3 regions of the Stagnihabitans sp. genome follow, and region 3 is predicted to be linked to each of the others. Evidence: riboswitches for the same ligand, from Rfam matches in the RefSeq annotation. Region 3 holds a riboswitch; each other region holds the start of a gene.
The links. Region 3 has a riboswitch for cobalamin ahead of AC1Y2B_RS18855 (HoxN/HupN/NixA family nickel/cobalt transporter). Riboswitches for the same ligand answer to the same signal wherever they lie in the genome.
Positions count from the first base shown of each region.

Region 1: another riboswitch for cobalamin. It lies ahead of AC1Y2B_RS20760 (CbtB domain-containing protein); the one in region 3 lies ahead of AC1Y2B_RS18855 (HoxN/HupN/NixA family nickel/cobalt transporter).
Region 2: another riboswitch for cobalamin. It lies ahead of AC1Y2B_RS20830 (DUF1636 family protein); the one in region 3 lies ahead of AC1Y2B_RS18855 (HoxN/HupN/NixA family nickel/cobalt transporter).

Region 1 covers NZ_CBBQHX010000049.1:31-4,182, reverse strand. The annotation lists gene AC1Y2B_RS20775 (cobyrinic acid a,c-diamide synthase CobB) at 1-635, shown strand, start outside; gene cobA (uroporphyrinogen-III C-methyltransferase) at 632-1,351, shown strand; gene AC1Y2B_RS20765 (DUF1636 family protein) at 1,348-1,668, shown strand; cobalamin riboswitch at 1,725-1,940, shown strand; gene AC1Y2B_RS20760 (CbtB domain-containing protein) at 1,974-2,138, shown strand; gene AC1Y2B_RS20755 (CbtA family protein) at 2,160-2,903, shown strand; gene cobF (precorrin-6A synthase (deacetylating)) at 2,900-3,631, shown strand; partial or broken gene AC1Y2B_RS20745 (response regulator) at 3,766-4,152, opposite strand, start outside.
Region 2 covers NZ_CBBQHX010000049.1:13,920-18,071, reverse strand. The annotation lists gene AC1Y2B_RS20845 (cobyric acid synthase) at 1-788, opposite strand, end outside; gene AC1Y2B_RS20840 (HAD family hydrolase) at 785-1,387, opposite strand; gene cobO (cob(I)yrinic acid a,c-diamide adenosyltransferase) at 1,384-2,040, opposite strand; cobalamin riboswitch at 2,078-2,272, shown strand; gene AC1Y2B_RS20830 (DUF1636 family protein) at 2,343-2,714, shown strand; gene cobW (cobalamin biosynthesis protein CobW) at 2,715-3,743, shown strand; gene cobN (cobaltochelatase subunit CobN) at 3,745-4,152, shown strand, end outside.
Region 3 covers NZ_CBBQHX010000037.1:3,396-7,547, reverse strand. The annotation lists gene feoB (ferrous iron transporter B) at 1-424, shown strand, start outside; gene AC1Y2B_RS18855 (HoxN/HupN/NixA family nickel/cobalt transporter) at 437-1,477, opposite strand; cobalamin riboswitch at 1,556-1,765, opposite strand; gene AC1Y2B_RS18850 (TIGR03032 family protein) at 1,959-3,050, opposite strand; partial or broken gene AC1Y2B_RS18845 (beta strand repeat-containing protein) at 3,568-4,152, shown strand, end outside.

The DNA.
Region 1 (4,152 bases), on a different contig from region 3:
CGGTTTTGGCGGCAGCCTCTCCCTTGCCGACCGGTGCTGCACCCTTGCGCATCACGCCACCGGGGCAACGCATCGCCGTGGCCCGGGATGAGGCGTTTTCGTTCATTTATCCGCATCTGCTGGACGGCTGGCGCGCGGCGGGGGCCGAGATCCTGACCTTTTCGCCCTTGGGCGACGAGCCGCCGCCCGAGGCGGATGTGTGCTGGCTGCCGGGGGGCTATCCCGAACTGCATGGTGGTCGGCTGGCGGCAGCAGAGCGGTTCCGCAGCGGGTTGCAGGGCTTTTCAGGCCGCGTGCATGGCGAATGCGGCGGCTATATGGTGCTGGGCGAGGGCTTGATTGACAAGGCGGGGGCTCGCCACCGCATGGCCGGTCTTCTGGGGCTGGTCACCAGCTTCGAGAAGCGCAGGATGCATCTGGGCTACCGTCTGGCGACGCTGAAGGCCGCGATGCCGGGGCAGGGTGCGGGGACGCGGCTGCGCGGCCATGAGTTTCATTATTCGACCATCGTGGCGCAGCCCGACCCGGCTTTGGCGCATGTGGTGGATGCAGAGGGGGTTGAGGTGGCCGAAACCGGCAGTTATCGCGGCCTTGTGACGGGCTCTTACTTCCATTTGATCGCCGAAGCGTCATGAGCGGGTTTGTGTCTTTCGTCTCCTCGGGCCCGGGCGATCCGGAGTTGCTGACGGTCAAGGCGCTCAAGCGCATTCAGGGCGCGGATGCGATCTTGTTCGATGATCTGTCCTCGGGTCCGATTCTGGCCCATGCGCGGGAGGGCGCCGATCTGGTCGGCGTTGGCAAGCGGGCAGGGCGCGTTTCGCCCAAGCAGGATCAGGTCAGCCGCTTGCTGGTGGATTATGCGCAGTCGGGCGCCAAGGTGGTGCGACTGAAATCGGGCGACTCGGGGCTGTTTGGCCGGCTGGAGGAAGAGATCGAGGCCTGCCGCGCGGCGGGGATCGGGTTTGAGGTGGTTCCCGGTGTGACCTCGGCCTCGGCGGCGGCGGCGGCGGCGGGGATTCCGCTGACGCGCCGGCTGACGGCGCGGCGGGTGCAGTTTGTCACGGGCCATGATGTGACCGGCGGCCTGCCGGACGACCTGAACATCCAGGCCTTGGCCGATCCGCAGGCGACGACGGTGATTTTCATGGGAAAACGGACCTTTGCGGCGCTGTCTTCCAAGCTGATCGCGGCGGGTCTGCCGCCGGACATGCCTGCGATGCTGGCCGAAAGCGTCTCGACGCCCGAGCAGCGGCTGACGCGGGCGACGGTGGCCACGCTGGGTGCGGCGCTGGCTGACGCGCATGACGGCCCGGCCCTGATCCTGATTGGCCCCTTGATGGAGGGGATATGAGCGGCATCGAGGTCTTGCACACGCTGACCCTGTGCGCGACCTGCAGGCTGGGGCAGGGTGGCTTTGCCGCGGCTTTGGCGCTGCCCGGCTATGCCATCCGCAAGGTGGACTGCATGTCAGGCTGCACACGCCCCTCGACCCTCGCGTTTCGGGCAGTGGGCAAGACGGCCTATCTGTTTGGGGACATCACCGAGGCCGATCTGCCGGACATTCTTGTCTTTGCAGAGGCGTACCGCGCGTCACCCGATGGCACCTTTGCGGATGCGCGCGGCTTTGGCGCTTTGCGCCTGAAAGCCCTTGCGCGAATTCCGGGGTGATGTCGGCAAAACCCGGGATATGCCGTTTTCCGACCTTGATGCGCGGGGTGGTTCCTGCCAAACTGCCGCTGCAAGGTGTCCAAAGCGCAAAGCGTCAGGACTGAAACGGGAATGAGGAAGGGTGGACCCGAACGGGCATCCGACGCCTCAACCGCCCCCGCGACTGTAAGCGGTAGCGGCCTTTCAGATGCCACTGGTGGGAAACCATTGGGAAGGCGGAAGGTCTGCTATGATCCGCGAGTCAGGAGACCGGCCCTGCGTGGTGAAACAAGATGCCGTCGGGTGTGACGGCTTAGGAGATGACGATGAACCTGATCCAGACCCAAGCCCGGTCCTCGGTGCTGCTGCAAGCCGCCTTCGCCGCCATTCTGGGCGTGACGCTGGTGTTCGCCTCGGGCTTTGCCCACAGCCAGACGCTGCACGACGCGGCCCATGACATGCGCCATTCCACCGGGTTTCCCTGCCACTGAGGCGGGACGCGCCGTCCTGAGATGAAACACATGCTGTCCAGCGCGTTGATCGCTGGCTTTGCGGCGGGGTTGCTGTGCGCCCTGCTGCAATATCTTTTGGTGGAACCCAAGATCCTGCTGGCCGAACGCTACGAGTCCGGTGCGCTTGTGCATTTCAAGGGTGGGCCAAGTGCCGGCGACCAGGCGGCCGCGATGGCGCAGTCGATGCCGGGGATGGACATGCCGGCGGCAGAGGCTGGCCATGACCATGGTGCCGAGGACAACGAAAGCCCGTATCGGAACGCCTTGACCGTGCTGTTCGCAGTCTTGACATACTGCGGTTATGGCCTTGTTTTGCTTGCAGGAATTCAGGTGGCAGAGACCTTTGGCATCCGGTTGGGCCTGACAGAGGGGCTGCTGTGGGGGCTGGCCGGGTTCGCCGCCTTCCAGTTGATGCCGGCCTTGGGGCTGGAGCCGGAACTGCCCGGAACGCCCGCCGCCGATCTGACGGCGCGCCAGTTGTGGTGGATGGCCACGGCGATCTGCACGATTGCGGGACTGGGGCTGTTGGCCTATTCCCCGGCGCTGTGGCAAAGGGCGATCGGGCTTGCCGTGCTGGCCGCGCCGCATGTCTGGGGCGCGCCAGAGCTGGCCGGGTTTGGCGGCGTCGTGCCGCCGGAACTGTCCGCCGCCTTCGCGGCGCGCAGTCTGGCGGTGGGGCTGATCACCTGGATGACGCTTGGCGCGCTGGTCGTAACCTTTTGGCATTCGGAGCCTGCACCGTGACACATCTGCACCTGATCGGCATCGGCACCGGCAACCCGGACCATCTGACCCGTCAGGCGGTCAAGGCGCTGAATGCCGCCGATCTGGTGATGATTCCAAGGAAAGGCGGCAAGGCCGATCTGGCCGAGCTGCGCCGCGCAATCTGTGACGAGGTGATCACGAACCCGGCGGTCAAACTCGTCGAGTTTGACCTGCCGGTGCGCGATGCCGCCCATCCGGACTATCAGGCTGGCGTCAATGACTGGCATGACGCAATTGCAGGGGTCTGGGCGCAGACCATGGCCGCGCATCCATGTCAGACCGTGGCGCTGCTGGTCTGGGGCGATCCGTCCTTGTATGACAGCACGCTGCGAATCGCGGCCCGTCTGACGGATGTCACGGTGTCGGTGGTGCCGGGCATCACCTCGATCCAGGCGCTGACGGCGGCGCATGTCATGCCGCTGAACGAGATTGGCGAGGCCGTGACCATCACCACAGGCCGCCAGCTGCGCGACGGCTGGCCTGCGGGCGCAGAGACGCTGGTCATCATGCTGGATGGCAACTGTTCCTTCCAATCGCTTGATCCGACAGGAATTTCAATCTGGTGGGGTGCTTATGTCGGCATGAAGGAACAGGTCATCCTGTCCGGTCCTTTGGCCGAGGTCAGCGCCCAGATCATCGAAACCCGCGCCAAGGCCCGGGCGGCACATGGCTGGATCATGGACATCTACATCCTGCGCAAGGGCTGAGCGGGTCTTGGGTTATTTTACATAATATTGATTATCGGATGTTTATCCCACACCATATCCCCCCTAATTTCCCGCAGGATTTGGTGCCCTGTGACGACCCCTTGGCGACAGGTTTTCGGCGCGGTGTCTTTCGGTCAGGTCTCCAGCGCCTTGCGCAGCGCTTTGGCCAGGGCGGCCTGACTGTAAGGCTTGCGCAACAGGGTCAGGTTGCTGGCGGACAGCTTGTCGCCGTTCACCAGCTCTTCGGCGTAGCCCGAGGTCAGCAGCACCGGGATCGTCGGATGGTGTTCCTGCACATAGCGCGCCACCTCGTAGCCTGACAGGCCGCCCGGCATCACAAGGTCGGTGAACACCAGATCCACCGCAGCGCCGGATTGCAGGATCGCCAAGGCCGCAGGCCCCGACACCGCCTCCAGCACCGCATAGCCCATCACCTCAAGCCGCAGATGCGAGATCTGGCGCACCTGATCGTTGTCCTCGACCAGCAGGACGACCTCGCCCTGCGCCATGGCGGTGGCCGA
Region 2 (4,152 bases), on a different contig from region 3:
TCGTCGAAATTGGCAATGCGCGACAGTTGCAGGCAGACGATCTTGACGCCCTCGCCGGCTGTGGGGGCGATGTCGAGCGCATCCTCGGCAGGCAGACGCCACGCCTGCGGGAAATAGGGCAGGACGCCAAGCCCCTGCCATCCGGTGCGGGTTTCAATCAGCCGGTAGCCATCGTCGAACAGCTGAGGATCGCCGCGGAACTTGTTGATGATAAAGCCTTTGATCAGCGCCTCATCCTCGGGCGCCAGCACGGCTTGCGTCCCCACCATCTGCGCAATCACGCCGCCCCGGTCGATGTCGCCGACCAGCACCACCGGCACACCCGCCGCCATGGCGAACCCCATGTTGGCAATATCGCCCGCGCGCAGGTTCACCTCTGCCGGAGAGCCAGCCCCCTCCACGATCACCAGATCATACGCGGCGCTCAACCGGTGAAAGCTTTGCAAGACCGGTGCCATCAGCGAGGGTTTCAGCGCCGCATAGTCCCGCGCCTTTACCGTGGCCACGCGCTTGCCGTGCACGACCACCTGTGACCCCACTTCGGATTCGGGCTTCAGCAGCACCGGGTTCATGTCGGTGTGCGGCTCCAGCCCGCAGGCCAGCGCCTGCAGCGCCTGCGCCCGGCCAATCTCGCCACCGTCCACGGTGACGGCGGCGTTGTTGGACATGTTCTGCGGCTTGAACGGGGCGACGGACAGGCCCCGCAATCTGGCCGCCCGGCACAGCCCCGCCACGATCAGTGACTTGCCGACGTTGGAGCCTGCGCCCTGAATCATGATGGCGGTCATCGGGATATTCCCAGAACCTCAGGCAATCCGGCCCGGGTTTCATCGGTGAAATGGAAAGTCTGCCAGCCCCGCGCGGCGGCGGCCGTGATGTTCTTTTCGGCGTCGTCGATCAGCAGGATCTCGGCGGCAGGCAGGCCGCACCAGTCCTCGATCGCGGCGAAGAATTTGCCGTCGGGCTTTTTCACCCCCAACGGGCCCGAGGCGAAGATCTTCTGCATCCGCGCCTGAAAGCCCATCTTTTCCCACATATAGTTCGCCCGATGCGCCTCGTTGTTGGTGGCGATCACGCCCGGCACCGGGCAGGCATCAAGCCATGTCAGCACCTGCGCATCAGGGTTGGCATCCTTGCTCAGCCAGTAGTCCAAGACGGCGTCCACCTCATGCGGGACAGCATGGGTGGCTTTCCAGTCGGCCAGCAGGTCCATGAGGTCGCGCTTGCCCGTCAGGACCTCGTTGAACAGACCGGAACCGAACATGAAGTCGGTGAAGACCGATGCCGAAACACCGAGATCAGCCTCGAAGCTGGATTGCCATTCATGAAAGCCGCCCTGATGGCCCTTGTTGAGTACACCATCGAAATCCCAGGCAATCAGCTTCAAAACTCGACCCCCGGCTGCGCCTTGATGCCAGAGCGGAACGGGTGCTTGACCAGCGTCATTTCGGTCACCAGATCGGCGGCCTCGATCAAAGCCTCGGACGCACCACGGCCGGTCAGACAGACATGGGTCAGGGGCGGCTTTTCGGCCTTCAGGAAGGCCACCACCTCGTCGGTTGCAATATAGTCGTAGCGCATGGCGATGATGATCTCGTCCAGCAGGACGAAGCGGATGTCGGGGTCGCGGATCAGATCTTTCGCCTTGGCCCAGCCGGCTTGGGCGGCGGCGATGTCGCGGGCGCGGTCCTGCGTTTCCCAGGTAAAGCCCTCGCCCATCGCGTGGAATTCGCAAAGGTCGCTGAAATTCTCGGTCAGCAGGCGGCGTTCGCCGGTATCCCAGGCCCCCTTGATGAACTGCACGACGGCGCAGGGCATCTCATGCGCCACACAGCGCAGGATCATCCCGAAGCCCGAGGAGCTTTTCCCTTTGCCCGTCCCGGTGTGGACGATGATCAGCCCCTTGTCGCCGGCCTTGCCCGCCATGATCTTGTCACGCGCGGCCTTCTTCTTGGCCATCTTGGCGTTGTGCCGTGCATCGGGATTGGCGTCAGAGATGGTGGCGGATTCAGGCGGGGTGTCGGAATCGGTGGATGACATGGCGGCGGGTGTCCTTGACGTTAAGCGCCCATCCTGCCAGAGGTGAGGCGACGTTGGTGCTTGTCTTACGACAGGCTAAAAGGGAATGCGACAGGCGAAAGCCAAGGCGCAGCCGCCCCCGCGACCGTGACCGGAGAGGTCAGCCAAGCCACTGGGCAACCGGGAAGGCGGCTGATCCGGGGGAAACCCCAGCTTCGCAAGCCGGGAGACCTGCCAGCGTAGACGACTTTGACGGACGGGGTGTGCCGTGGCGAAGTGGGGGGTATCCCCCTGTTCGCGGCATTGCCCCTTTAAGGATGATGATGGCCGCGAGACTGCACATCTGCATGACCTGCAAGGCGGGACGACCGGTCGCGGAGGGCGAGGCCTGCACAGGCGCGCGCCTGTGGGCGGCCATCGCGGCCTTGCCGGTGCCCGAAGGCGTCACCGTCCTGCCGATCGACTGCCTGTCGGCTTGCAACACCGGCGCCTCGGTGGCGCTGTCCAAACCCGGCGCCTGGGGCTATGTTTATGGCCGCATGACCGAAGACAACGCGGCTGATATCCTGGCGGGTGCGGCCGCCTATGCCAAGACCACCGACGGACTGGTGCCGTGGCGCGAACGCCCGGTGATCTTCCGAAAACAATCCATCGCCCGAATCCCGCCCCTCGAATCCCAAATGCCGGAGGCCTGAATGACCAACCTTGCAAAAATCCCCGTGACCGTGATCACCGGCTTTCTGGGCGCGGGCAAGACGACGCTGATCCGCCATCTTATGGCCAATCCGCAGGGCAAGCGGCTTGCCGTTCTGGTCAATGAATTCGGCACCGTGGGGGTCGATGGCGACATCCTGAAATCCTGCGCCGATGAGAATTGCCCGGTGGAAAACATCGTGGAACTGGCCAACGGCTGCATCTGCTGCACCGTGGCGGATGAATTCATCCCGACGATCGAGGCCTTGCTGGCCCTGCCGCACCGGCCCGACCATATCCTGATCGAAACCTCGGGCCTGGCGCTGCCCAAGCCGCTGCTCAAGGCGTTCGACTGGCCGGGCATCCGCAGCCTGATCACCGTTGATGGCGTGATCACGCTTGCCGATGCCGAAGCCGTGGCCTCGGGTCATTTCGCCGGGGAACTGACCGAGGCGCAGATTGCGGCGGGCGAACATGACACGCCGCTGGGCGAGGTTTTTGAAGACCAGATCTCGTGCGCCGACATCGTCTTGCTGACCAAGGCCGATCTGGCCGGGGAAGCCGGTGTGGCGGCAGCCCGCGCCGTGATCGTGGCGGAAGCCGCCGAAAAGGGCCGGACCCTGCCGATCCTGACGATGAGCGAGGGCGTCATCGACCCCCGCGTGATCCTTGGCCTCAACGCGGCCGCCGAGGACGATCTGGCCGGACGCCCCAGCCACCACGACGGCGACGAGCCGCACGAACATGACGATTTCAACTCGGTCGTCGTCGACCTGGCCGAGGTCGCCTCGGTCGATGTGCTGGCCGCCGCGATTGTGCGCCTGGCGCGCGAGCAGAAGATCCTGCGCGTGAAGGGCTATGTCGCCGTCACCGGCAAACCGATGCGCCTTTTGGTGCAGGCGGTGGGCGAGCGGGTGCGCAGCCAGTATGACCGGCCGTGGGGCAGCCTGCCGCGCAGCTCGCATCTGGTGGTGATTGCCGAGCGTGGCGATATCGACGCAGCCGCCATCCGCGCGACCTTGGGCGCCTGACATGCACGTCACCTTCCGCGAAAGTCACGGGCTGGAAGAGACGGCCACGCCGTTCGATCCGGGTCAGGACCCGGCGGATCTGCTGGTGCTGTCATTTTCGGACAGTGATCTGGGCGCCTTCGCGGCGGGCTGGAAGCGCAGCATGGGCAAATTGCCCCTGTTGCGCCTGTGCAATCTGGTCGCGCTGAAACACCCGGTCTCGGTCGACACCTATATCGACAAGACCGCCTCGGGCGCCAAGGCCATTCTGGTGCGGCTGATCGGCGGCGAGGCCTATTGGGCCTATGGTCTGGCCAGCCTTGGCGATCTGGCGCGGCGCAAGGGGATTGCCCTTGCCGTGTTGCCCGCCGATGGCCGCGAGGACGCAAGGCTGGACGAGATTTCGACGCTTCCCGTTTCGACCTTGCGG
Region 3 (4,152 bases):
GTTTCCCCGCGCCCCCCTGGTCGCGACCGAGCCCGGCATCCTGTACAGCTTCGCCGCGATGATCGGTCATGTCATCCAGCCGGTTCTGGCCCCGATCGGGTTCAACTGGCAGATCAGCATCGCGCTTGTGCCCGGCATGGCCGCCCGTGAGGTTGCCGTATCATCGCTTGGCACCGTCTACGCCATTCAGGGCGATGGCGGTCTGATCGGCCAGACGCTGGCCCACAGCTGGAGCCTTGCGACTGCCCTGTCGTTTCTGGTCTGGTACATCTTCGCCCCGCAGTGCGCCTCGACCCTTGCGGTGATCCGGCGCGAGACCGGGGGCTGGACCTGGATGTGGGTGACCTTCTTCTACATGTTGGCGCTGGCCTATCTGGGGGCCTTTGTGACCTATCAGACAGCGGTTCTGCTGGGTGCCGGATAAGATGCGGGGCGATCAGACCTCGTCATAGCCGCGCAGTTTGTACAGCGCCAACGAGGCGACCCAGCCCAGAATGAACAGACCGATGATGCCATAGCCCAACAAGCCGAAGCTGTCGTTCAATGCCCCGACGCCATCCCAGAAGGTGCCCGCCAGTCCAAGCTTGTCCTGCACCAGGCCCAAAGTCTCGATCCCGCCAACAAGAACGGCCACCATCACCGACAGCGCCGTGATGGTCAGGTTGTAGTAAAGTTTGCGGATCGGCTTCTGGAAGGCCCAGCCATAGGCCCCCAGCATCAGAATGCCATCCGAGGTGTCAATCAGGGCCATGCCGGCGCAGAACAGCGTCGGAAAGACCATGATCGACCACGGCGAAAGGCCGCCCGCAACACCGGCGGCCGAGATGCCCAGCAGGCTGACCTCAGTCGCGGTGTCAAAGCCCAGGCCGAACAGCAGGCCCAGCAGATAGATGTGCCAATCCCGCTCGATCAGCCGGAACAGACGACGAAAGATCCGCGCCATCAGGCCGCCACCGGACAGCAGCAGGTCGAGGTCGTCTTCTGCCAGCGTGCCGCCGCCTTTGACTTTCTGAAAGCTGCGCCAGGTGTTGATCAGGATGAAGAGGTTTGCACCGGCGAGGGTGAACAGGAAGAAGGCCGAGATCATGGTGGAGGCCACCCCACCTATCGCCCGGTAGGCCTCGAACCCCTGACCCTGCAGCATATGGGCCGTCAGGGCGACGACCAGTGACATCAGCACGACAATGGTGGAATGGCCAAGCGAGAAGAACAGGCCGACCGCGACGGGCCGCTTGCCTTCTTGCATCAACTTGCGGGTGATGTTGTCGACGGCGGCAATGTGGTCGGCATCGACGGCATGGCGCAGGCCGAAGCTGTAGGCCAAAAGCGCCGTGCCCAGCAGCAGCGGATAATCCCGAAAGGCCACGAAGGCCCAAAGCCAGGCCACCGCGTTGAAGGCCAGCAGAAAGCCCATCACCAAGATGACCTTGCGTTTCAACTGGGGCGGGGCGGACGCGAAGATCCGGTTCAGCATCATCTTCCACTTTCTCCCGGACACCCTCCGTGTCGGGTAAAGACCGATGCGCCACGCCAGAGCCCTGGCATGGCTTTGCGGCCATTGGCACGATGACGGGCAGGTCTCCTGGCTCGCGGGTCTATCGACTTGTCCGGCCTTCCCGGTTTCCCAGTGGCATGTCGGACAGATCGTCGCCGCTTACAGTTGCGGGGGCAGCCACGGATCAGGCCCCTGTTGGGTCATCCCTACCGTGTTCCCTATTACTCCATCAGGCTTGGCCTGATTGGAACCAGTCGAGGTGCAGAAGTACCCAGCGGCCCGCAGTTGTCCAGACCAATTGCGACCCATCCGGGCCAGGATGCGGCGAAAGCAGGCGGTCCGTTTCGCCGCGTCACCTGTGATCGGCAACTCCAAGACCTGTCTGCCTTCGTCCGCCGCAAGCGCGGGCCAGAACCTTGGTGATCATCCTGTCAGCGGGCGGGCAATGCCTGCCGCCGGTCATTCAGGCCAAGGCGGGATGTGCCGCAGCCTTGGGCAGCTGCGGAGCCACCGAGATCATGCGGTTGATTTCGGTGCCTTTCAGGCCGATGGCCTTGGGGTTGCGGATGCCGGGCAGGAAGGCGACGTCGAACAGTTCGTCAATCACCCCCTCGATGCGGACCCATTCGACGACCGCGCCACTGCGCGTGTCGATGACCAGAAGGCCGGTGCGGGCATCGACGTCATGCGCGCGCAAAGCCTCTTCCAGGGCCAGTCCGCCAAAGGTGCGGTTCTCGCGGGCGCGGGACAGGCCCACCACGGCGTAGGGGCCGGCAAAGGTCAAACCCCGGGCATAGCCGGGGCAGAAGGTGACGGGGCGAAACTGGCCATCCTCGATCCAGCCGAATTCGCCGCTGCCCGAGTTCAAAAGCCACAGCTTGCCGTCATGCAGCCTGGGCGAATGCGGCATCGACAGGCCCGCGGCCACGACCTTGCCCGAGGCCACCTCGACCACCACCCCGCCGTCGCGTCGGCGGTCGCGCCAGCCATCCGCGACATCCGATCGCGACACACAGGTCACATAGCGCGGTGTGCCACCCTCCATCGCGAGGCCGTTGAGGTGGCAGCAATCCTCTGGCGCCAACTTTCGGATGAACGGCGGCTGCCACAGGGGGCGAAAGCTGTGACCTTCGGCCGTTGTGGCAAGGCAGTTGAACAAGGTGTTGGCAAAGACCGGCTGACCCTGCGCGTCCAGGCCCACATCATGGATGTCGATGTCGCCGGTGATCCAGGTCTGGTGCGGGGCGTAGAGGGCGTCCGTGTCCCCATCGACGGACCCGGCCGGAAGAAGATTGTCGAAACGGTAAAGCTGGATTTCCGTCGCAAGATACAGCGAGCGGGCATCCTGCGACACCGCAAGGCCCATGCAGCGCGGGAACGAGCGGTCGAAGACGGCCAGCGATCCATCGGGCTTGGCCCCAAGGAAGAACACCTTGCCACCCTGATAGGTCGTGAACGCCAGCGACCCGCCCACCACTGACAACCAAGACATGAACCCGCGTGACGTGGTCAGCGCGAAGGCGGGCGTTTGGTCGGCAGGGACTTCGGATGTCATGGCGCGCTTTCCGGAAGGGTGTATTTTGCACTACGCCTGCACGAATTAAGTTGTCAATCTTTGCCTTGCATTGAATTGGACGAATGGCGCGACACCCAAGGAAAAGACAGGGTTTTGCGAAAGTATTTCACGATAAACGAAAGTTTATAAAATGGTACAACCGTATATTCTTGGCCCCCTTATTTGCAATTTCATGGCGGCCGGATTAAAGCGTCATGTCAAGCTCTTTGAATACACTTCATCTCCGACTAACATAAATAGTTAACTATATCAGTATCTTACATATTTCTCATGGTTATCCACTTGTGCCACACAAGTGGACGGCAGAGCGAAAGTCTGGCTTGATGGATTTGAACGACTTCTGTTGACGCATTGCCGATCTTCGGTGGGGTTTGCGAAGTCGCCGTCCATAGATCCGTAGCAGGATCACATATGAACCAGGGCTGGGGGTTTGCTTGACTCTGCGGTGCGCCGCACGGGTGGGGATCCTTTGGCACGCAAGGCACAAGAGGCGTGAATGACCTATCAACTCGGCAACCTGACTTCGGATCAAGGCTTCACGATCTTCGGGGAAAATGCCTTTAGCTATGCCGGCATCAGCGTCCACTCGGCCGGCGACGTGAATGGTGACAACATCGCTGATGTAATCGTCGGGTCTATGGGGACGGCCTATGTGGTCTATGGCACGACTTCGACCACGCGGGCCGATATCGATCTTAACAACCTTGCCCCGTCAGACGGCTTCAAAATCTCTGGTACAGGCAATGCATATTTCGGGTACACTGTTTCTGCTGCGGGTGACGTCAACGGCGACGGCTTTGCTGATGTGATCGTGGGCGTTCCATTTGAGGGCAATGGCTTGGGAGCCAGCGCTTATGTGGTGTTTGGTGCGGCGTCTCAGCCGGTTGGCGGTGTCGATGTCACGACGATGACCGCGGCCCAAGGGGTCCACATTGAAGCGGCGGCAGTCAACGCTACCGATAGCTGGATAAGTGTGTCGAATGCCGGTGACCTGAATGGCGACGGCTACGATGATTTGATCATCGGGATTCCCACCGTACAAGGCTACCAGGGTGCGGCCTATGTGGTCTCTGGCCTCGCT